3 regions of the Erwinia sp. LJJL01 genome follow, and region 2 is predicted to be linked to each of the others. Evidence: predicted binding sites of a transcription regulator. Region 2 holds the regulator's gene; each other region holds the start of a gene.
What was found. The regulator PhoB, encoded in region 2, activates phosphate uptake and scavenging genes when phosphate is short. The targets are predictions, from matches to a motif close to CTGTCATAAAACTGNCNNAT.

Region 1 (6,812 bases), 1.4 Mb from region 2:
GCCTGGAGCCTGGCACCATCACCTTCCCGATCTGTCAGCAGGTGGTCGATGAGTGCGTGCAGGTCAGCGAGGAGGAGATCAAAGCCGCGATGAAGACGCTGGCGCGCTATGAGCGCTGGATGGTCGAAGGTGCGGCGGGCGTGGCGATGGCGGCGTTTATGCAGCAGGCAGAAAAATGGCGCGGCAAGCGCGTTGCGGTGATCCTGTGCGGCAAAAACATCACCCTGGAGAAGTTCTGCGGGGCGGTGAAATGAGGATTATTGAGCAGGCGGTGATTGAGGCGCATTACTTTGAGGCCGATGCGCTGGAAAAGCTCAAAGAGGGGTTTCGCGCTTTTTCAGCCGGCCGCGTGCAGCTGCCGCCAGCGCAGCAGTTTCTGTTTGCGCAGGCGGGTGGCGACTGCTGCATTAAATCCGCGTGGGTGGAGGGTTCAGAGAGCTTCTGCGTCAAAGTCTCCAGCGGCTTTTACCGCAACGGCGACCTCGGCCTGCCGGGCAACGACGGGCTGAATATGCTGTTTAGCGCGCAAACCGGGCAGCCGCTGGCCCTGCTAAACGACCACGGCTGGCTGACCGGGATGCGCACCGCGCTGGCCGGAAGGATTGCCGCCGAACTGCTGCTGCCGGAACGGGTTGAGCAGATCGCCATCTTCGGCACCGGGCTACAGGCCGAACTGCAGCTGCGCCAGCTGCTGGACCTGACCGCCTGCCGCGAGGTAATTATCTGGGGGCGCAGTGAGGATGCGCTGGTGCGCATGCGCCAGCAGCTGGCAGACTGCGACATCAACCTCATTACCACGCTGGAAGCCGAACAGGCGGCGCGCGCGGCCTCGATTATCGTCACCGCCACCCCCTCCTCCGTGCCGCTGCTGCGCCGGGAGTGGATCCGGCCGGGGACGCATATTACCGCCGTGGGTGCCGACTCGCCGGGCAAACAGGAGCTGGATGCCGCCATCATTGGCGCTGCCGCCTGCGTGCTGGTCGACTCGCTTACCCAGTGCAGCAGCTATGGCGAGCTCAGCCATCTGCCCGCTGCACAGCGCACGGGAAAAATCATTGAGATTGGCAGCCTGCTGAGCGATAGCACGCAGTATCAGCGTGCAGCGGATGCGATCACCGTCGCCGATCTGACCGGGCTGGGCGTGCAGGACGCGCAGATCTCCGCCAGTATTCTCGCGCAGATGGGGGCCTGAGATGAACCAGCAAAGTACAGCAGCAAGCCAGCAGTTCGCCACGCTGACAGCGATAGCGGACGGTATTGCCGCGCTGTTTTTCCCCATGGTGGAAGTGGCCATCCACGATGTCACCAGCAGTAAAATTGCTTACCTGGCGAATAACCTGTCGAAGCGCAGCATCGGCGACGATGCCGGGCTGGAGCAGCTGACGCTCAACGAGCTCGACACGCTGACCGGGCCTTACGAGCAGCTGAACTGGGACGGGAAGAAGATGCGCTCCGTCAGCATTCGCGCCAGCGTGCCGGGCAGTGCGGGCTACATTTTCTGCATCAACTTCAGTACCGCGATGCTGGAAGATGCGCGCAATGCGCTGGAGACGTTCCTGTCAATGAGCCCGCTGCAGCCCCAGCCTGCGCTGCTGTTTGCGCACGACTGGCGGGAAAAAATTAACACCGCCGTGCATCAGTGGCTGGCCGAGAACCACAGCTCGCTGACGATTCTGACGCGCAGCGACAAGAAAGCGCTGGTGACGGCGCTTTACGCTCAGGGAATATTTAACGTGCGCCACTCGGCCGACTATGTGGCGAACGTGCTGTCGCTGGGAAGGGCAACGGTGTTTAAATATTTGAAGGAGATTAAGGGTTGAGGGGGGCGACGATTCTGTTCCTACTCTCAACCGTATCAGGATGGTCTTTCACTGCCCATGGGAAATAAAAAAAGCAGGGCTGATGAAGTTTGGTTTATATGCGGCCCCTCATTACAAAAATCTCACAAACCCAGCGCTGTGGGAGTTTATAGCTTACTCCCACAAAGAGCCGGAGGTCCACAGACTGTGTCAGCTGAACCTGTTAATACTCAGATTCCTCTCCCGGCAGTGGTACAGACAGCGCCATCCCTTTTGCACCTGCATAGAAGATGATGACATCGGTGCTTTGGTCGGTGGTGAATCCCCGGTGGGCAATATCGATGGACTCGTTGAAAGCCTCACCCGCGCTGAATGTCCTGGTATCCCCCGTCGCTTTATCCTCAATGGTCAGGGAACCTGACAGAATATACGCCGTGTTAGGAATGGGGTGGGTATGCCAGGGCAGCTCTGAATGCGCGGGGATGGTCATTTTCATCACCGTAATTTCAAGCTCACCCGAAGGGTAATTTTGCAAAGTCTGGCCATTCCACGCCTGGCCACTTTGAAGCAAGGTTTCGGTAGTGTTTTTATATCCGCTGGAAGAATTTTGCATTTTACCGCCTGAGAAACAGTTAAATCAGATTTCTCATTATAGCGCCTGCGCACACGCCCAGGCTGAGCTCCACGCCCACTGGAAGTTATAGCCGCCTAACCAACCGGTGACGTCAACCACTTCGCCAATAAAGTACAGCCCCGGTACATCACGCGCTTCCATGGTTTTCGACGACAGCTGGCTGGTATCGACGCCGCCGAGCGTGACTTCGGCGGTGCGGTAGCCCTCGGTGCCGTTGGGCTGGATTTTCCACTGGTGCAGCGCGCTGGCCAGTTCCGCCTGCTGGCGGCTATTGAGCTGCTTCAGCGTGCATTCCGGCACCCTCCCCAGCAGCTGCAGGCACTCGACCAGGCGCTTCGGCAGCAGTTTGGCAAGGGTGTTTTTCAGGCTCTGATTGGGGTGCTGCTGGCGCTCTTCATGAATAAAGGCATCGATATTCTGCGCCGGTGAGAGATCAACGCTGACAAATTCGCCCGGCAGCCAGTAGCTGGAGAGCTGCAACACCGCCGGGCCGGAGAGGCCGCGGTGGGTAAACAGCAGCGCTTCTTTAAATACCGTGCCGTCTTCGGCGGTCAGTACCGACGGCACCGAGACGCCGGACAGCGTCTGTAGCTGCTCCAGCAGCGGCTTATGCAGGGTGAACGGCACCAGCCCGGCGCGGGTCGGGAACACCTTCAGGCCAAACTGTTCGGCAATCTTATAGCCAAACGGCGATGCGCCAAGCCCTGGCATCGACAGCCCGCCGCTGGCGATCACCAGCTTTTCCGCCTGCACCTCTGCGCCGTTGAGCTGCAGCGTGTAGCCGCTGTCATCACGCGCGACCGCAAGCACTTCACTACGCAGGCGCAGCGTGACGCTGCCGGCTTCGCACTCTTTCAGCAGCATGTCGACCACCTGCTGCGCTGAGTCGTCGCAGAACAGCTGTCCGAGCGTCTTCTCGTGCCAGGCAATGCCGTGACGGTTAATCAGATCGATAAAATCCCACTGGGTATAGCGCGCCAGAGCGGATTTACAGAAATGCGGGTTATGCGACAGATAGGCCGCTGGCTCGGTATAGAGGTTGGTGAAATTGCAGCGCCCGCCGCCGGACATCAGGATTTTACGCCCGGCTTTTTTGCCGTTATCGATCAGCAGCACGCGCCGCCCGTTCGCGCCCGCCTGAGCCGCGCAGAACAGGCCAGCTGCACCCGCACCAATTACGATAACGTCAAATTTTTCCACCACAGACTCCGCGCCAAACCACAAAAACGCTGATTGTAGAGAGTTGGCGCCTGGGATACCAGCCTGACGCCAAATCGTAGCTGAAACATTTTGTAACCTTATGATTTCACGGTGGTTTCAGGGGTAACAGTCACTCAAATGACACATTAATGTCAAAAAAAGTCTATATTTCCCTTTCCCCAGGCGCGGTTTGTCGCTGATAATGCGCCGCGTTCATGTCCTCCAAAATGGCGTAACGCTTATGCTGCATCTGTTTGCTGGTCTTGATTTACATACCGGCCTGTTCCTGGTTCTTGCTCTGTTGTTCGTACTGGTTTACGAAGCAATCAATGGCTTCCACGATACGGCCAACGCGGTAGCTACCGTGATTTATACCCGTGCAATGCGATCGCAGTTAGCGGTGGTCATGGCCGGGGTATTCAACTTCTTTGGTGTACTGTTGGGCGGCTTAAGCGTGGCTTACGCGATTGTCCATCTGCTACCCACCGACCTCCTGCTTAATGTCGGGTCGGCTCACGGCCTGGCCATGGTCTTCTCCATGCTGCTGGCTGCGATTATCTGGAACCTCGGCACCTGGTATTTCGGGTTACCGGCCTCCAGCTCCCATACCCTGATCGGTGCCATTATTGGTATTGGCCTGACTAACGCGTTGCTGACTGGCACCTCGGTAGTGGATGCGCTCAATATTCCCAAAATGATCGGCATCTTTATGTCGTTGATTATCTCGCCGATCGTTGGCCTGGTGATTGCCGGCGGTCTGGTATTTATCCTGCGCCGTTACTGGAGCGGGAATAAAAAGCGCCAGCGTATCCATATGACTCCGGCAGAGCGCGAGAAGATCGACGGCAAGAAAAAGCCGCCGTTCTGGACGCGTATCGCGCTGATTGTCTCGGCGATTGGCGTCAGCTATTCGCACGGTGCCAATGACGGCCAGAAAGGTATTGGCCTGATTATGCTGGTGCTGATCGGCGTGGCGCCGGCGGGCTTTGTGGTGAATATGAACTCCAGCGGCTATGACATTACGCGTACGCGTGATGCCGTGAACCACCTGGAGCAGTATTATCAGCAGCACGCGGCCTCGCTGACGCACATCATCCAGATGGCGCCGCCAGCGTTACCGACGCCGGAACAGGTGCCTTCCGGCCCGCATGATTTCCACTGCGACGCTGCCCGTGCGCTGCCGGCTATCGAGCGTGTGCAGGGCCTGCTGAACAATCTCAGCAGCTACGATGCGCTGAACGTTGAGCAACGCAGCCAGCTGCGCCGCCTGCTGATGTGCATCTCGGATACCGCTGAGAAAACCGCCAAGCTGCCGGAAACCAAGCCTGACGACAAACGTTTCCTTAATAAGCTGAAGAGCGACCTGCTGAATACCGTTGAGTACGCGCCGGTATGGATCATCCTGGCCGTGGCGCTCGCGCTGTCGCTGGGGACCATGTTCGGCTGGCGTCGCGTTGCCACCACGATCGGTGAGAAGATCGGTAAGAAGGGCATGACTTACGCTCAGGGGATGTCGGCGCAGATGACGGCGGCGGTCTCTATTGGCGTGGCGAGCTATACCGGAATGCCGGTTTCAACCACGCACGTGCTCTCCTCTTCCGTGGCGGGCACCATGCTGGTTGACGGCGGTGGCGTTCAGGGCCGAACCATCAAGAACATCCTGCTGGCGTGGGTGTTCACCCTGCCGGTCTCGATTGTGCTGTCAGGTGGGTTGTACTGGATTGCGCTGAAGCTGATTTGATCGTGTTGCGGGCGGACCGAAAAAGAGGGTCCGCCCCTACAGTAAGAGTCGATGATTTTTTCCGATCGACCCGAAAAGGGCGACCATGTTTAATGGTCGCCCTTTTTTAATGCCAGATGGCCAGGCCAATCAGGCTAATCACCACCAGCCCACACAGGGCGCTGGTCAAAATAAACTGCCCGCGCAGGCGCTGACAGCGACGAATAAACTCATCATCGTGGTGGTCAAGGTAGCGCTGATACCAGATATAGCCAATCAGCCGCACCTGCTTGCCCGGCTGCCCGTGAGACGTGAAGAACCCCGCCCCATCCACATACTGATACAGCAGCGGATCGCAGCCGCGCAGCACCACTAACAGCGCACGCAGCGAAGAGAAATAGCGCGCCATATTCACCACACAAACGACACAAAGAGCCCAGAAAAGCGCGATGGTGCTGATCATGATCCCCTCCCGGACTTTCATCAGGAAATGCGATACGCGACGAGAACGGGATCAACTCCCGCTGGTTCGCCAACCCTTATTATTGAGATGATTGCTGCAGCAGGACGGCGTAACAGCGCTGCTTTCGTTGCCGTCTTTTATCAGTGTAGGAGATCTGCTTAAATTTTTTCCAGCGATGTTTTATTTCGCCGGGGCATTCAGACAAAATTTCATGTTGATCGCCCAGCCAAACCACGTCGGCTGCCACAACATTCATTAACAATTTTCGCTATACTCTGGGACAGGCACTTACGCGAAAAGGAGTATTCATATGGCTTACAAACACATTTTGATTGCTGTCGATCTGTCCCCCGAAAGCAAACTGCTGGTCGACAGAGCGGTATCCATGGCTCGCCCTTACGACGCCAAAGTTTCACTTATCCACGTTGATGTGAATTACTCTGACCTGTATACCGGGCTGATCGACGTCAATCTGGGTGATATGCAGAAGCGTATCTCTGAAGAGACGCACAGCGCGCTGACCGAGCTGTCAAACGGGGCTGGCTACCCGATTGCCGAAACCCTGAGCGGCAGCGGTGACCTCGGCCAGGTGCTGGTCGACGCGATTAAGCAGTATCAGGTGGATTTAGTGGTTTGCGGCCATCATCAGGATTTCTGGAGCAAGCTGATGTCGTCAGCGCGCCAGCTGATCAACACCGTGCACATCGATATGCTGATTGTGCCGCTGCGCGACGAAGAGTAACGCCGGGTGGTAGGGGTCGACCTTTTTTCCGGTCGACCCGTTACGCGTTCAGGGGCAAAATTCACCCCCGGGTCGGGCATGCCCGACCCGTGGATTACGCCAACGGGGCATAAATATCGAAACGGTGCCCCTTGGTCACCACGGCGTTCGGCGTGGCGACGTCCGCCAGCGGCGGCGCGTAATCCGGGCGCTTCACCACCACACGCTTAGTCGCCAGCATTCGCGCGGGCTCCAGCAGGCCATCGGCATCGAGG
Region 2 (6,812 bases):
ATCATCGATTTGGTAAAGCGCTCGAAGTCCAGCCCGGTCAGGCTGGCGATCATCTCCAGCTTGTCCTTCACCTTATCGGCGACAATCTGATTGTCATCACAGCGCGCCAGCTCGACGCGCGGGGCCTGTAAGTTGCCGTCGGCGGCGCCGCGCGCGCGGTTCTGGCTCCAGAAAGCGCGCCACGCCACGCCTTTGACCTCGAACTCCACTTCTGCCAGGCACTCGGCGGTATCGCGCGTCATCAGTTCATTCTGCGACTGGGTGATGCCCTTCAGGCGCGGGGTTTCGTGATACAGCGCGAGGCAGATGGCGTCGAGCAGGGTGGTTTTACCGGCGCCGGTCGGGCCGGTGATCGCGAACAGGCCGTTGCTGGCAAAGGGTTCCGCGCTGAAGTCGATTTTCCACTCGCCCTTCAGCGAGTTGAGATTTTTAAAACGCAGGGTCAGGATTTTCACTGTGGCTGCTCCTCATGGCGCACCGCTTCCAGCGTCTGCGCAAACAGCAGGCTGGCGCGCTGCAGTTTCTCCGGCTGCTCGCTTTCCAGCGCCAGGCGGCGGCTGAACACCTCCTCCACGCTCAGCTCGCTCAGGGTTTCGTTATTCTGTCGGGCGAGGGTCTGTTCGCGCTGCTCGCGGCTGCGGCGCAGCAGCACCACGTCTACCGGCAGCGCGGCGGTCAGCTCCTGAATGCGGCGCTGCAGCTCGCTGAGCCAGGAGTCGGTGACGATCTCAATATCCAGCCAGATGATTTTGCCGTCGCCAGCCTCAGGCAGCGCCGCCAGCTGCTGCTCAATCTGCTCCAGCGAGCCTTTAATCATCTGCATCGGCTGGAACAGCGGGATCGGCAGCGCTTCGGCTGAGGCGAATTTCCCGTCGATAAAGTCGACCATAAACACGCTTTTCGCCTTGCCCAGCTCGTCAAAACTGAGCGGGATCGGCGAGCCGCTGTAGCGAATATGGTCGCTGTCGGCAATGCGCTGGGCGCGGTGAATATGGCCAAGGGCGATGTAGTCGGCGGGCGGGAAGCAGTCGGCTGGAAACGCATCCAGCGTGCCGATATAGATATCGCGCACCGCATCGCTTTTGGTTACGCCCATGGTGGTCAGATGGCCGGTGGCAATAATCGGCAGCGGCAGGTCCAGCGCCGCGCGCTGGCTTAACGCTTCCAGCCAGCAGCGCTGGTAGTGTTCAGTAATCGCTTCCAGCAGGCTTTGCTGTTTCTCGCGCCCCGACTGGCCGCTCTGGCTGCGCAAGATATCGCGCGGGCGCAAAAACGGGATGGCGCACAGCAGCGCACCCGGCGATCCGTCGCGCTTATTCAGCATCAGCACCTGCTGGCGGATATCGTCGCTGGCGGCGGCGATCACCCGGGTATTCAGGCAGGCCAGCAGCTCGCGCGATTCGTTGAGCGTCGCCACCGAGTCATGATTACCGCCGAGCACGACCAGCTGGCAGCCGGTCTGCTGCAACTTCACCACAAAGCGGTTATACAGCTCGCGCGCGTAGCTCGGCGGCGAGCCGGTATCGAAAATATCCCCGGCGACAATGATCGCATCGGCCTGCTGCGCCTCCGCCTGCTCCAGCAGCCAGTCGAGAAAAGCCTGGTGCTCGGCCGCCCGGCTTTTGGTGTAGAAAAACTGGCCGAGATGCCAGTCAGCGGTGTGGAGGATGCGCATATAACGTCCTGTCAGCAGAAAAACGTGAACCCGATTATAAACAGGCTAAACCGATCGGCCTGTTTTTTTTAAATCGCGCACAATTTCAGGGGGTGCTTTTTTCATAAAAGTGTCATAAAACTGACGCATAATGGCGCCGCATATCCCCGTGAAAGCCGTCAACAGCAGCAGGAGTAATAATGCCTAAGCGCATTCTGGTCGTGGAAGATGAAGCCCCAATCCGTGAGATGTTATGTTTCGTCCTTGAACAAAATGACTACCAGCCGATCGAGGCCGAGGATTATGACAGTGCGGTCAATCTGTTGATCGAACCCTGGCCGGATTTAATTCTGCTGGACTGGATGTTACCCGGCGGTTCCGGCATCCAGTTTATTAAACACCTGAAGCGCGAAGCGATGACCCGCGATATTCCGGTGATGATGCTGACAGCCCGGGGTGAAGAGGAAGATCGCGTGCGCGGCCTGGAAGTGGGCGCTGACGACTATATTACCAAGCCGTTCTCACCGAAAGAGCTGGTGGCACGCATCAAAGCGGTGATGCGCCGCATCTCCCCGATGGCGGTGGAAGAGGTGATTGAGATGCAGGGGCTGAGCCTGGACCCGTCATCGCACCGCGTGATGTCCGATACGCAGCCGCTGGAAATGGGGCCGACCGAATATAAACTGCTGCACTTCTTTATGACGCACCCCGAGCGCGTTTACAGCCGCGAGCAGTTGCTAAACCATGTGTGGGGCACTAACGTATACGTCGAAGATCGTACCGTCGACGTCCACATTCGCCGCCTGCGTAAGGCGCTGGAACTGACCGGGCACGATCGCATGGTGCAGACGGTTCGCGGAACAGGTTATCGTTTCTCTGCACGCTACTGATCGTTCACGCTGGAGTCTGAACCGTGCTGGAACGCCTCTCCTGGAAGAGATTATTGCTGGAACTGCTGCTTGCCGGTCTGCCCGCGCTTATTCTCGGGCTGCTGGTGGGCTGGCTGCCCTGGCTGCTGTTAGTCTCAGTGCTCTGCGTGCTGGGTTTTCACTTCAACAATTTATTGCGCCTCTCCCACTGGCTGTGGGTTGACCGCAGCATGACGCCACCCAGCGGGCGCGGCAGCTGGGAGCCGCTGTTCTACGGCCTGTACCAGATGCAGGCGCGTAACCGCCGCCGCCGCCGTGAGCTTGGCCACCTGATCAAACGTTTTCGCAGCGGCGCCGAATCGCTACCGGATGCGGTGGTGCTGACCACCGAAGAGGGGACGATATTCTGGTGTAATGGCCTGGCTCAGCAGATGCTTGGCCTGCGCTGGCCGGAAGATAACGGTCAGAACATCCTTAACCTGCTGCGCTACCCGGAATTTACCCGCTATCTGCGCCAGCGCGATTTTTCCCGCCCGCTGACGCTGGTGCTTAACAGCCACCGCCACCTCGAATTCCGCGTAATGCCCTACAGCGAAGGGCAGTGGCTGCTGGTGGCGCGCGACGTCACGCAGATGCACCAGCTGGAAGGGGCGCGCCGTAACTTCTTTGCCAACGTCAGCCACGAGCTGCGCACCCCGCTGACGGTGCTGCAGGGCTACCTGGAGATGATGAACGACTCGGTGCTGGAGGGCACGCTGCGCGATAAGGCGCTGCACACCATGCAGGAGCAGACCAAACGTATGGACAGCCTGGTGAAACAGCTGCTGACGCTGTCGCGCATTGAAGCAGCGCCGGCGCTGGATCTGCAGGAAAAAGTCGACGTGCCGATGATGCTGCGCGTGCTGCAGCGCGAGGCGGAAACCCTCAGCAATGGCCGCCATGAGATCCACTTCCAAACCGACCCGCAGCTGCGCGTATACGGTAATGACGAGCAGCTGCGCAGCGCCATCTCCAACCTGGTGTATAACGCAGTGAATCACACCCCGGACGGTACGCGCATCGATATCAGCTGGCTGCGCAGCAGCCACGGCGCCGAGTTCAGGGTGAAGGATAACGGGCCGGGAATTGCCGCTGAGCACCTGCCGCGCCTGACCGAACGCTTCTACCGGGTGGATAAAGCCCGCTCAAGGCAGACCGGCGGCAGCGGGCTGGGGCTGGCGATCGTCAAACATGCGCTCAGCCACCATAATGCGCGGCTGGAGATCAGCAGCGTGCCGCATCGTGAGACCTGTTTCAGCTTTCATCTGCCGCCGAGGTTGATTGTCACTGCCGAACTGGCTGAGAATGCCCTGCGATAAGACAACCGGATCTGACGTAATGAAAAAGCGAATCGCCCTGGCACTCCTGCTGGTGGCTGCCTGCTCCCACGCCAAAGAGGGGATGCTGGCGGGCAATCTGACCAGCGTCGGCTCTGACACCCTTGGCAACCTGATGGCGCTGTGGGGCGAGAATTTTAATCGCCTCTATCCCGGGGTGAATGTGCAGATCCAGGCCGCGGGATCGTCAACGGCACCGACCGCGCTGGCGGCGGGCGCCGCCCAGCTGGGGGCGATGAGCCGCCCGATGCAGGCGGTGGAGCGCCAGCTGTTTGAAGACAGCTACGGCTACCCGCCGCTGGCCGTGCCGGTGGCGATGGATGCGCTGGTGGTGGTGGTGAATCAGGATAATCCGCTGGTCGGGCTGAACGCGCAGCAGCTGGATGCCATTTTCTCCATTACCCGCCGCTGCGGCGCGCGCTCCGAGCCGAAAACCTGGGGCGATCTGCAGCTGAATCAGCCGGGCTGGGCGCAGCGCGGGCTGCAGCGCTTTGGCCGCAACTCCGCCTCCGGCACCTGGGGTTTCTTTAAGCAGCAGGCGCTGTGCAACGGCGATTTCCGCAATGATGTCGGTGAGTACCCGGGTTCTGCTGCGGTGGTGCAGGCGGTGGCCGCTTCCCTGAACGGGATTGGCTACGCCAGCGCCGGCTTTCATATCAGCGGGGTAAAGATTGTGCCGGTGGCGCGCGAAGGTCACGACTGGATCGCGCCGAGCGCGGAGAATATTCGCAGCGGCCGCTACCCGTATGCCCGCCCGCTCTATATCTACGTGAATAAGGCGCCGGGCAAACCGCTGGAGCCGTTAACCGCCGCGTTTCTGCGTTTAGCGCTGTCGCCGCAGGGGCAGGCGCTGGTCAGCCAGGCCGGGTATCTGCCGCTGTCGGATGCACAGATGACCCAGGCCAGAGCGATGTTGGCACCCTGATTCCCCGCCTGACAGGTGAGGCATGCCTCGCCCCTACATACGCTCTGGCGTAGGGGGCAGGCATGCCTGCCCCGTTGTCATTTCCGCATAATGAATTTATTTCATGCGTGATGAAATTTCCTCGTTTGCCGTGGCAGGCCTCTCATGACACTCTTAGTGACAGACATATAGACGTCCAGAAGTCTATAAATAACTTCACGTAATTGTTACGACACTAAATTACGCGCCCGCTAAGGCGTAATCAGGAGCAAACTCATGACTCATCCTACCCATTACCGTGCTGAAGTCGTTGGCAGCTTTTTACGTCCGGCCGCCATCAAGCAGGCGCGCAAGCAGTTTGAAGCGGGTGAAATCAACGCGGCAGCGCTGCGCAGCATTGAAGATGAAGCGATCCGCCAGGTGGTGGCGCAGCAGCGTGCCAGCGGTTTGCAGGTGGTGACGGACGGCGAATTCCGCCGCGCCTGGTGGCACTTCGACTTTTTCGACGGTCTGGACGGCGTTGAGCGCTATGAGGCCGAGCAGGGGATTCAGTTTAACGGCGTGCAGACCAAGGCGCGCGGCGTAAAAGTGACCGGCAAGCTGGGCTTCAGCAACCACCCGATGCTGGAGGATTTCCGCTTCCTGAAGAGCATCAGCGGTGATGCTGTTGCCAAAATGACCATCCCAAGCCCGAGCGTGCTGCACTTCCGCGGCGGGCGCAAAATGATAGATGCGGAAGTGTATCCGACGCTGGATGCCTATTTCGACGACCTGGCGCAAACTTACCGCGATGCGATCAAGGCCTTCTACGATGCCGGTTGCCGTTATCTGCAGCTTGACGACACCGTGTGGGCTTACCTGTGCTCGGACGATCAAAAGCAGCAGATCCGCGAGCGTGGCGACGACCCGGAAGCGCTGGCGCGCACCTATGCACGCGTACTGAACCAGGCGATTGCAGGCAAGCCGGACGATCTGACCATTGGTCTGCACGTCTGCCGCGGGAATTTCCGTTCGACCTGGATCTCTGAAGGCGGCTACGAGCCGGTGGCGGAGATCCTGTTTGGCGGCGTCAATATCGATGCGTTTTTCCTTGAATATGATAATGAGCGCTCGGGGGGCTTTGAGCCGCTGCGCTTTATCAAAAAGGGCGACCAGCAGGTGGTACTGGGCCTGATCACCACTAAGACCGGCGAACTGGAAGCGGCGGAAACCGTGGAGCAGCGGATTAAGGAAGCCGCACAGTTTGTCAGCCTTGACCAGATTTGCCTGAGCCCGCAGTGCGGTTTTGCCTCGACCGAAGAGGGCAACAGCCTGACGGAAGCGCAGCAGTGGGCCAAGCTGCGCCTGGTGGTGGATATCGCTAATCGCGTCTGGTAACCCGTGCAGCAAAAAGTGTACAGGGCGCGTATTTGCGCGCCTTTTGTGCATATGAGGCGATGTTAATGCAGAAAATAAGCGCGATGGGAGTAAAAAACATACAAATCATGTAACGCCTTTTTTGCAGAAGATAAAGATATGCACTGCTTATGCAGTTTTTTGCGCTATATCATCCTGCTTTTCCGATCCCGTATTGCCTTTCTCCCCTATAAACGTTCTACTTAGCCCCGTTTTTTCGCAATCCCCTGCATACAGAGAATAACCTGCTCAGAATCGCTGCCTGTTCGAACAATAAACGGTGTAATTCACTGCATTGTTATGATCTGACGACGTTTTTAGAGCAAGCGGGGCAGATGTATTACAGCATCACGACTTTTAACATCACCACAGGCAACACGATTCTTATGACGCATCGTTTAACTTCTAAAGACATTCTGGCGCTGGGCTTTATGACTTTTGCCCTGTTTGTCGGCGCCGGAAACATTATTTTCCCGCCAATGGTCGGGATTCAGTCCGGCGAACACGTCTGGATTGCCGCCCTGGGCTTCCTGATTACCGCGGTAGGCCTGCCGGTGATCACCGTGATTGCGCTGGCGCGCGTCGGGGGCGGTATTGATGCTCTCAGCTCACCA
Region 3 (6,812 bases), 1.2 Mb from region 2:
CTTAAGCCGTGCGGCACAGTATTAATGTTTGCTCTTGGCGAAAATCACGCGGGCCAGGATGTTCAGTAACAGTACGCACAGCGTAATAATCAGCACGCCCGCCCAGGCCAGGCTCTGCCAGTCGGCAAACGGGCTCATGGCGAACTTAAAGATGGTGACCGGCAGGTTCGCCAGCGGCTGCATCATGTCGGTGCTCCAGAACTGGTTCGACAGTGAGGTAAACAGCAGCGGAGCGGTCTCACCGGCAATACGGGCAATCGCCAGCAGTACGCCGGTGAGGATGCCGGAAACCGAGGCTTTCAGGGTGATTGCCGAAATCATCTTCCATTTCGGGGTACCCAGGGCGTAGGCCGCTTCACGCAGGCTGTCCGGCACCAGTTTCAGCATGTTCTCGGTGGTGCGGATCACAATCGGGATCTGCAACAGCGCCAGCGCCACCACGCCAGCCCAGCCGGAGAAGTGCTGCATCTGCGCCACCACGATGGTGTAAACGAACAGACCGACGACGATAGACGGCGCGGAGAGCAGGATATCGTTGATAAAACGGGTGATCTCGGCCAGCCAGGATTTACGCCCGTACTCGGCAAGGTAGATACCCGCCATAATGCCCAGCGGCGTGCCAAACACCGTGGACCAGAGGATCAGCAGGCCGCTGCCCGCGAGGGCGTTAGCCAGCCCGCCACCCGCCGTGTTCGGCGGTGGGGTGTTTTCAGTAAACAGCGATAGCGACATGCCGTCGATACCGCGTGTCACCGTAGCGAACAGGATCCACACCAGCCAGAACAGGCCAAAGGCCATGGTCAGCAGCGACAGGGTGAGGGCAATGCGGTTCTTCATGCGGCGCCACGCCTGCATTTTGCGGCGTGAGGCTAGCAGCTCGGCGCGAGCCTGCATTTCCATGGTGGTCATGAGCGCGCTCCTTCACTTTTCGCCAGGCGCATAATCATCAGTTTTGAACAGGCCAGCACGATAAAGGTAATCACAAACAGGATCAGGCCCAGCTCCATCAGCGCAGCGGTGTGCACGCCGGATTCGGCTTCGGCAAACTCGTTGGCCAGCGCGGAGGTAATGCTGTTGCCCGGCATAAACAGCGACGCGCTGTCGAGCTGGTAGGTGTTACCGATGATAAAGGTCACCGCCATGGTTTCACCCAGTGCGCGCCCAAGGCCGAGCATCACGCCGCCGATCACCCCGTTCTTGGTGAACGGCAGCACCACGCGCCAGATCACTTCCCAGGTGGTACAGCCGATGCCATAAGCGGACTCTTTCATCATCACCGGCGTCTGCTCGAATACGTCACGCATTACCGAGGCAATGTAAGGAATGATCATGATCGCGAGGATAATTCCGGCGGCCAGGATACCGATACCAAATGCCGGACCGGAGAACAGCGCACCGACGATCGGGATGTTCGCCATCACATCGCCCACCGGCTGCTGGAAATAAGTGGCGAACAGCGGGGCGAAGATAAACAGCCCCCACATGCCGTAGACAATGCTGGGGATCGCCGCCAGCAGTTCAATCGCCACCCCTAACGGGCGACGCAGCCAGGCGGGTGCCAGTTCAGTCAGGAACAGGGCGATGCCGAAACTGACCGGGACAGCGATCAGCAGGGCGATAATCGAGGTCACGACGGTTCCGTAAATCGGCACCAGCGCACCAAATTGTTCGTTTGGCGCATCCCACTCTTTGGTCCACAGGAAGGAGAAACCAAATTTCTGGATGCTCGGCCATGAGGAGAACAGCAGGGAAACGATAATACCGCCAAGCAGCAACAGCACAATCAGCGCAGCCAGTTTGACCAGTGCGCCGAAGATGATGTCACCTTGCTTGCCGGGAGCTTTGAATGTCGGCTTGGTTGCAGCCATAGCAGTCTCGATAGTGAAATTGTCGGGGCGGCATCGCTGCCGCCCGGAGTACAGGCCGGTGCTTCCCGGCCCCTACAAATACTGACTTCGCTTAGTACAGTGCTTTACCTGAGCTGTCTTTTACGTTGGCTTTCCAGGCGGCACGGATCTGCTCAACCACGGAGTCTGGCAGCGTTGCGTAGTCCAGGCTCTTAGTGGTTTCACCACCGTTTTTGTAGGCCCAGTCAAAGAACTTCAGCACGGTAGCGCCTTTCTCAGCGTTAGCCTGCTCTTTGTGGACCAGAATGAAAGTGGTCGAGGTGATTGGCCAGGCGTTGTCGCCCTTCTGGAAAGTCAGATCCTGGGCAAACGATTTGCTCCAGTCGGCGCCCTTAGCCGCATCGCTGAAGCTCTGCTCGCTTGGCTCAACCGCTTTGCCATCGGCATCCATCAGCTTGGTGTACGCCAGGCTATTCTGCTTGGCGTAGGCATACTCAACGTAACCGATTGAGCCTGGCAGACGCTGAACAAACGCGGCCACGCCGTCGTTGCCCTTGCCGCCCAGACCGACTGGCCAGTTCACGGTGCTGCCTGCGCCAATTTTGCCTTTCCAGTCGCTGTTCACTTTCGACAGGTAGCTGGTGAAGACGAATGAGGTGCCTGAACCGTCAGCGCGGCGCACCACGTTGATGTTGGAGTCTGGCAGCTTCACGCCCGGGTTCAGCTTGACGATCGCCGGGTCGTTCCACTTTTTGATGGTGCCGAGATAGATGTCGCCGACGGTTTTGCCATCCAGCGTCAGCTGACCAGATTTGATACCAGGAATATTAACCGCCAGTACCACACCGCCAATAACTGTCGGAAACTGGAACAGGCCATTTTTTGCCAAATCTTCGTCTTTCATCGGCGCATCTGACGCACCGAAATCGACGGTTTTCGCAATGATCTGCTTCACGCCGCCGGATGAACCAATCCCCTGATAGTTAACCTGGCTGCCCGTTTCTTTGTTGTACTCTGCAGCCCATTTGTTATACACAGGGGCAGGGAAAGTCCCGCCAGCACCGGTCAGATTCGTCGCTGCCATGGCAGAAACAGCGCTCAGAGAAAGGGTTACTGCGACGAATTTAGCCAGGGTTTTGTGCATCAGTGTCATGTTCCCTCCACGGGATTGAAAAGTCAGGTCAGTTGCCGTGTTTGTCTAATTAATGATTGCTGCTGGAGGCAAAATAGGACAGTTTGGTGACAGTAAAATGTACGTTATATGACACTTTTGTGACGACCTTCGAAATCCTGCTGTGCTGTATTCATCAGCACCTTGATGCTAAAACCCGCTTTTAGTGCGATCGCTCTCCCTGCCGCTGCGCTGCTTTTTCACGGTGCTATTTTTGACTCTCCATTGGACAGGAGATAAACGTCATGAAAATTACCGCAGCAGTGGTTAATCAGGTCAATGCCCCCTATCAGCTGGAAACGCTGGAGCTGGCGCCATTACGCGAAGATGAGGTGCGGGTGAAACTCGTTGCCTCCGGTATCTGCCACTCGGATGAAGCGCTGCGCGTCGGTGACGAGCAGCATTTTTTCCCCGGCGTGCTCGGTCACGAGGGCGCCGGTATCGTTGAGGAGGTGGGCAAAGCGGTCAAAGGCATTCAGCCCGGCGACCACGTGGTGATGTCCTACGCTTACTGCGGCCACTGCGCTCAGTGCCGCCAGGGCCACCCCTCTCACTGCCACGACTGGGGGATGATGAATAACTCAGGATTTCGCGCCGATGGCAGCGCCATCCACCTTAAGCCTGACGGCAGTAAAGTCTCCAATATGTTTTTCCAGTCCTCTTTCGCTACCTACAGCCACACTTCCTTCAACAATCTGATCGTGGTGGATAAGCGCACCGATCTGCGTCTGGTCGCGCCGCTCGGCTGTGGCCTGCTGACCGGGGCAAGCACGGTGCTCAACGGACTGAAGCCTCAACCCGGTTCGACCATGGCGATTTATGGCACCGGCGCGGTCGGGCTGGCCGCGATGATGGCGGCAAAAATTGCCGGCTGCCGGAAAGTGATCGCCATTGATATCCATGATTCACGCCTGGCGCTGGCGCGCGAGCTTGGCGCGACGGATTCGATCAACAGCGGCAGAGAAAACGTGGCGGCAACGATTGCCAGCCATACGCAGGGCCTTGGGGTGAATTATGCGATCGACACCACCGGCCTGTCGGAGGTGATGAAAAGCGCGCTGGAGGCGCTGGCAACCGGCGGTACGCTGGCTCCGGTTGCCGTGACGCGCCACGACCTGACCTTCAACCCCATGCGCAGCCTGGTGGCCTCCAGCAAGAAGGTGATCGGCGTACTGATGGGCGATGCCATTCCGCAAATCGCCATTCCCCAGCTCATTGACTGGCACCAGCGCGGCCTGTTTCCGTACGAGAAACTGGTGAAGTTCTACGACTTTGCCGATATCAATCAGGCCAGAGAAGACTCCGCCAGCGGCGTCACTATCAAGCCGGTGCTGATCATTGATAAAACCTACCAGCTTTAAAAAGGAGACTGTGCGATGGACGCAACATGGCAAGGTCGGCTGCTGGATATTTTCCACAGCCAGAAAAAAGTGTTTTTATCCGGCATCACCCGCGATAACCCGTTCAAAAAGGCCCAGCTCACTAAACTGCGCCATGCGCTGTTGTTGCATAAGGAAGCCGTCTGCGAGGCGATGTGGTCCGATCTTGGCCGCAGTCATCACGCAGTAGAACAGGCTGAGCTCGCGCCGCTGCTGAATGAAATCAGCTTCGCACTCGAGCATCTCGATGAATGGTCGATAGAGAAAAAAGTGCCGACCCCGCCCCTGCTCGGCAACAGCGAAAGTTACATCACGCGTGAGGGCTACGGGGTTAACTACATTATCGGGCCGTTTAACTACCCGCTCTACCTGAGCTGCTGCCCGCTGATCGGCGCAATTATTGGCGGCAACACCGCCATCATTAAACCCTCGGAGGCCACGCCAGCCACCTCTGCCGTCATAGAGAAGATCATCAACAGCACCTTTGACTCTGACTACATCCACGTCTGTCAGGGGGCAAAAGAGGAGAATGCGTACCTGCTCACCCTGCCGTTCAACCTGATTTTCTTCACCGGCAGCCCGCAGGTGGGGAAAATTGTGATGGCCGCTGCGGCGAAAAACCTCACCCCGGTGCTGCTGGAGCTGGGCGGTAAATGCCCGGCGATTATTCTGGATGATGCCGATCCTGACGTCGTGGTAGAGGAGCTGCTTGCCAGCAAAATGATCAACAGCGGGCAGACCTGCGTGGCTGCAGATTACCTTTATATCGATCGGCGCATTAAAGCCGTGGTGCTGGCAAAGCTCAGCGCCGCGCTGAGCGAACATTTTCAGCGGGCGGGCAGCAACGGTAAAATAGTCTCCCATGCCGCTTACGCCAGACTGGAGCAGATCCTCGCCACCAGCCAGGGGGAGATTATCTGGCGCGGTGAGTCTGACCCGGCGCAGCGGTTTTTTGCCCCAGCGATCGTGGACAACGTCAGATTTGATGACAGCACCATGCAGAGTGAGCTATTTGGCCCCATTTTTCCGGTCCTGACCTTCGACAGCGAGCAGGAGGTGGCGATGAACGTCAATCTGCACCACCCCCAACCGCTGGCGGCGTATGTTTTCTCACGCAGCCTGCAGCGGGCGCGCACCCTCATTGATGCTATTCCCGCCGGGGATGCCGGTATCAACGCGCTGATGCTGCACGCGGCTTCGCACTACCTGCCGTTTGGCGGGGTCGGCTCGTCAGGGATGGGCTGCTATCATGGCGAGTTTTCTTATCAGGCCTTTACGCATCCGAAGTCGCTGCGCGTGAGAAAATAAAGTTAACTCCGCCGGCGTGTTTTTCTCCGGCGGAGCATAGCGTTAGCGATCCAGCTTATTGGCTATCGCATTAAACATCAGCGAGGCTTCGCGCGGCTGAGCGCCCGCTGCGGGTTCCGCCAGCGGCCAGCTCGACCACTGCACAATCACCAGCTTATGCAGCGGATCAACCACTATCATCTGGCCGAAGATCCCCTCTGCCGACAGCGTTTTGCCGCGGGTAAGCCCCTCTTTTGGCCCATCCTCGCTGCTGGCAGGTACTGCGATATTCCACCACTGCAGTCCGTAAACGCCGTCTGGATTGTCCGCGCTGACCGAGTTGCTGGCTTTGGTCCAATCGGTGGCCTGCTGTAGCCAGTCGTCAGGCAGGGTTTTCGTACCGTCAGGCAGCACGCCGTTGTTCATGACAAACAGGCCAAACTTGCCCCAGTCCTCCAGCGTGGCGTTAAAACCGTGTGCGCCAACGTCATGTTGACCCGGCTGATAGCTGTGCCAGACGCCGTCGTGCACCATGCCAAACGGCTGCCAGATATGCTCCTGCAGATACTGAGCCAGGGTTTTACCCGTGGCTTTTTCCAGCGTGTCCCCCAACAGCCACGCGCCGCCGGAGTCGTATGACCAAACCTCTCCCGGTTTGGCCAGCGCCTGGCGCTGCGGGTTGAGCACCAGCTGGCTGACGCAGGCATAGGTATCCTTACCTGCCTCACACTGGGTCAGCTTGCTGAAGTCAGAGTTTGGATCGGTGTAGTCTTCATTCCAGCGAATGCCGGAAGTGTGCTGTAGCAGATTACGCAGCGTCACCTTTTCCCACGCGCTGCCGCGCACCGCCGGATTGTATTTCACCAGTTCATCATCCAGCGAGGTGATTTTCCCTTCGCGCAGCGCAATACCCACCAGCGTGGAGACCACCGACTTACCCACCGAGCGCGAGGTCCACAGGGTAGTCGGCATATTGCCGTGCGCGTAATAGTCCCAGACGTCCTTACCATCCTTAATCACCATCATGCCGGTGACGTTATTGCGCCGCAGATAATCATCCAGCCGGTAGCGGTGCCCCTGATACTGATAGCTGACGGTCGACAACTCCCGGTAGGCTTTCGGGATCGG

Region 1: a site for PhoB is predicted at 3,761-3,780, ahead of pitA (inorganic phosphate transporter PitA). Genes of this name have one in related genera too.
Region 3: a site for PhoB is predicted at 3,074-3,093, ahead of pstS (phosphate ABC transporter substrate-binding protein PstS). Genes of this name have one in related genera too.

Annotation. Positions count from the first base shown of each region.
Region 1 covers NZ_CP178576.1:1,657,807-1,664,618, forward strand. The annotation lists gene ACLI4M_RS08580 (threonine/serine dehydratase) at 1-254, shown strand, start outside; gene ACLI4M_RS08585 (ornithine cyclodeaminase family protein) at 251-1,192, shown strand; gene ACLI4M_RS08590 (helix-turn-helix transcriptional regulator) at 1,194-1,820, shown strand; gene ACLI4M_RS08595 (cupin domain-containing protein) at 2,023-2,412, opposite strand; gene ACLI4M_RS08600 (NAD(P)/FAD-dependent oxidoreductase) at 2,449-3,633, opposite strand; gene pitA (inorganic phosphate transporter PitA) at 3,875-5,374, shown strand; gene uspB (universal stress protein UspB) at 5,481-5,816, opposite strand; gene ACLI4M_RS08615 (hypothetical protein) at 5,896-6,072, opposite strand; gene uspA (universal stress protein UspA) at 6,127-6,558, shown strand; gene rsmJ (16S rRNA (guanine(1516)-N(2))-methyltransferase RsmJ) at 6,653-6,812, opposite strand, start outside.
Region 2 covers NZ_CP178576.1:3,048,754-3,055,565, forward strand. The annotation lists gene ACLI4M_RS15055 (AAA family ATPase) at 1-455, opposite strand, end outside; gene sbcD (exonuclease subunit SbcD) at 452-1,675, opposite strand; gene phoB (phosphate response regulator transcription factor PhoB) at 1,855-2,544, shown strand; gene phoR (phosphate regulon sensor histidine kinase PhoR) at 2,568-3,881, shown strand; gene ACLI4M_RS15075 (PstS family phosphate ABC transporter substrate-binding protein) at 3,901-4,824, shown strand; gene ACLI4M_RS15080 (cobalamin-independent methionine synthase II family protein) at 5,080-6,180, shown strand; gene brnQ (branched-chain amino acid transporter carrier protein BrnQ) at 6,585-6,812, shown strand, end outside.
Region 3 covers NZ_CP178576.1:1,886,618-1,893,429, forward strand. The annotation lists gene pstA (phosphate ABC transporter permease PstA) at 22-909, opposite strand; gene pstC (phosphate ABC transporter permease PstC) at 906-1,868, opposite strand; gene pstS (phosphate ABC transporter substrate-binding protein PstS) at 1,960-3,000, opposite strand; gene ACLI4M_RS09620 (NAD(P)-dependent alcohol dehydrogenase) at 3,264-4,379, shown strand; gene mdlD (NAD(P)-dependent benzaldehyde dehydrogenase MdlD) at 4,395-5,705, shown strand; gene ACLI4M_RS09630 (serine hydrolase domain-containing protein) at 5,748-6,812, opposite strand, start outside.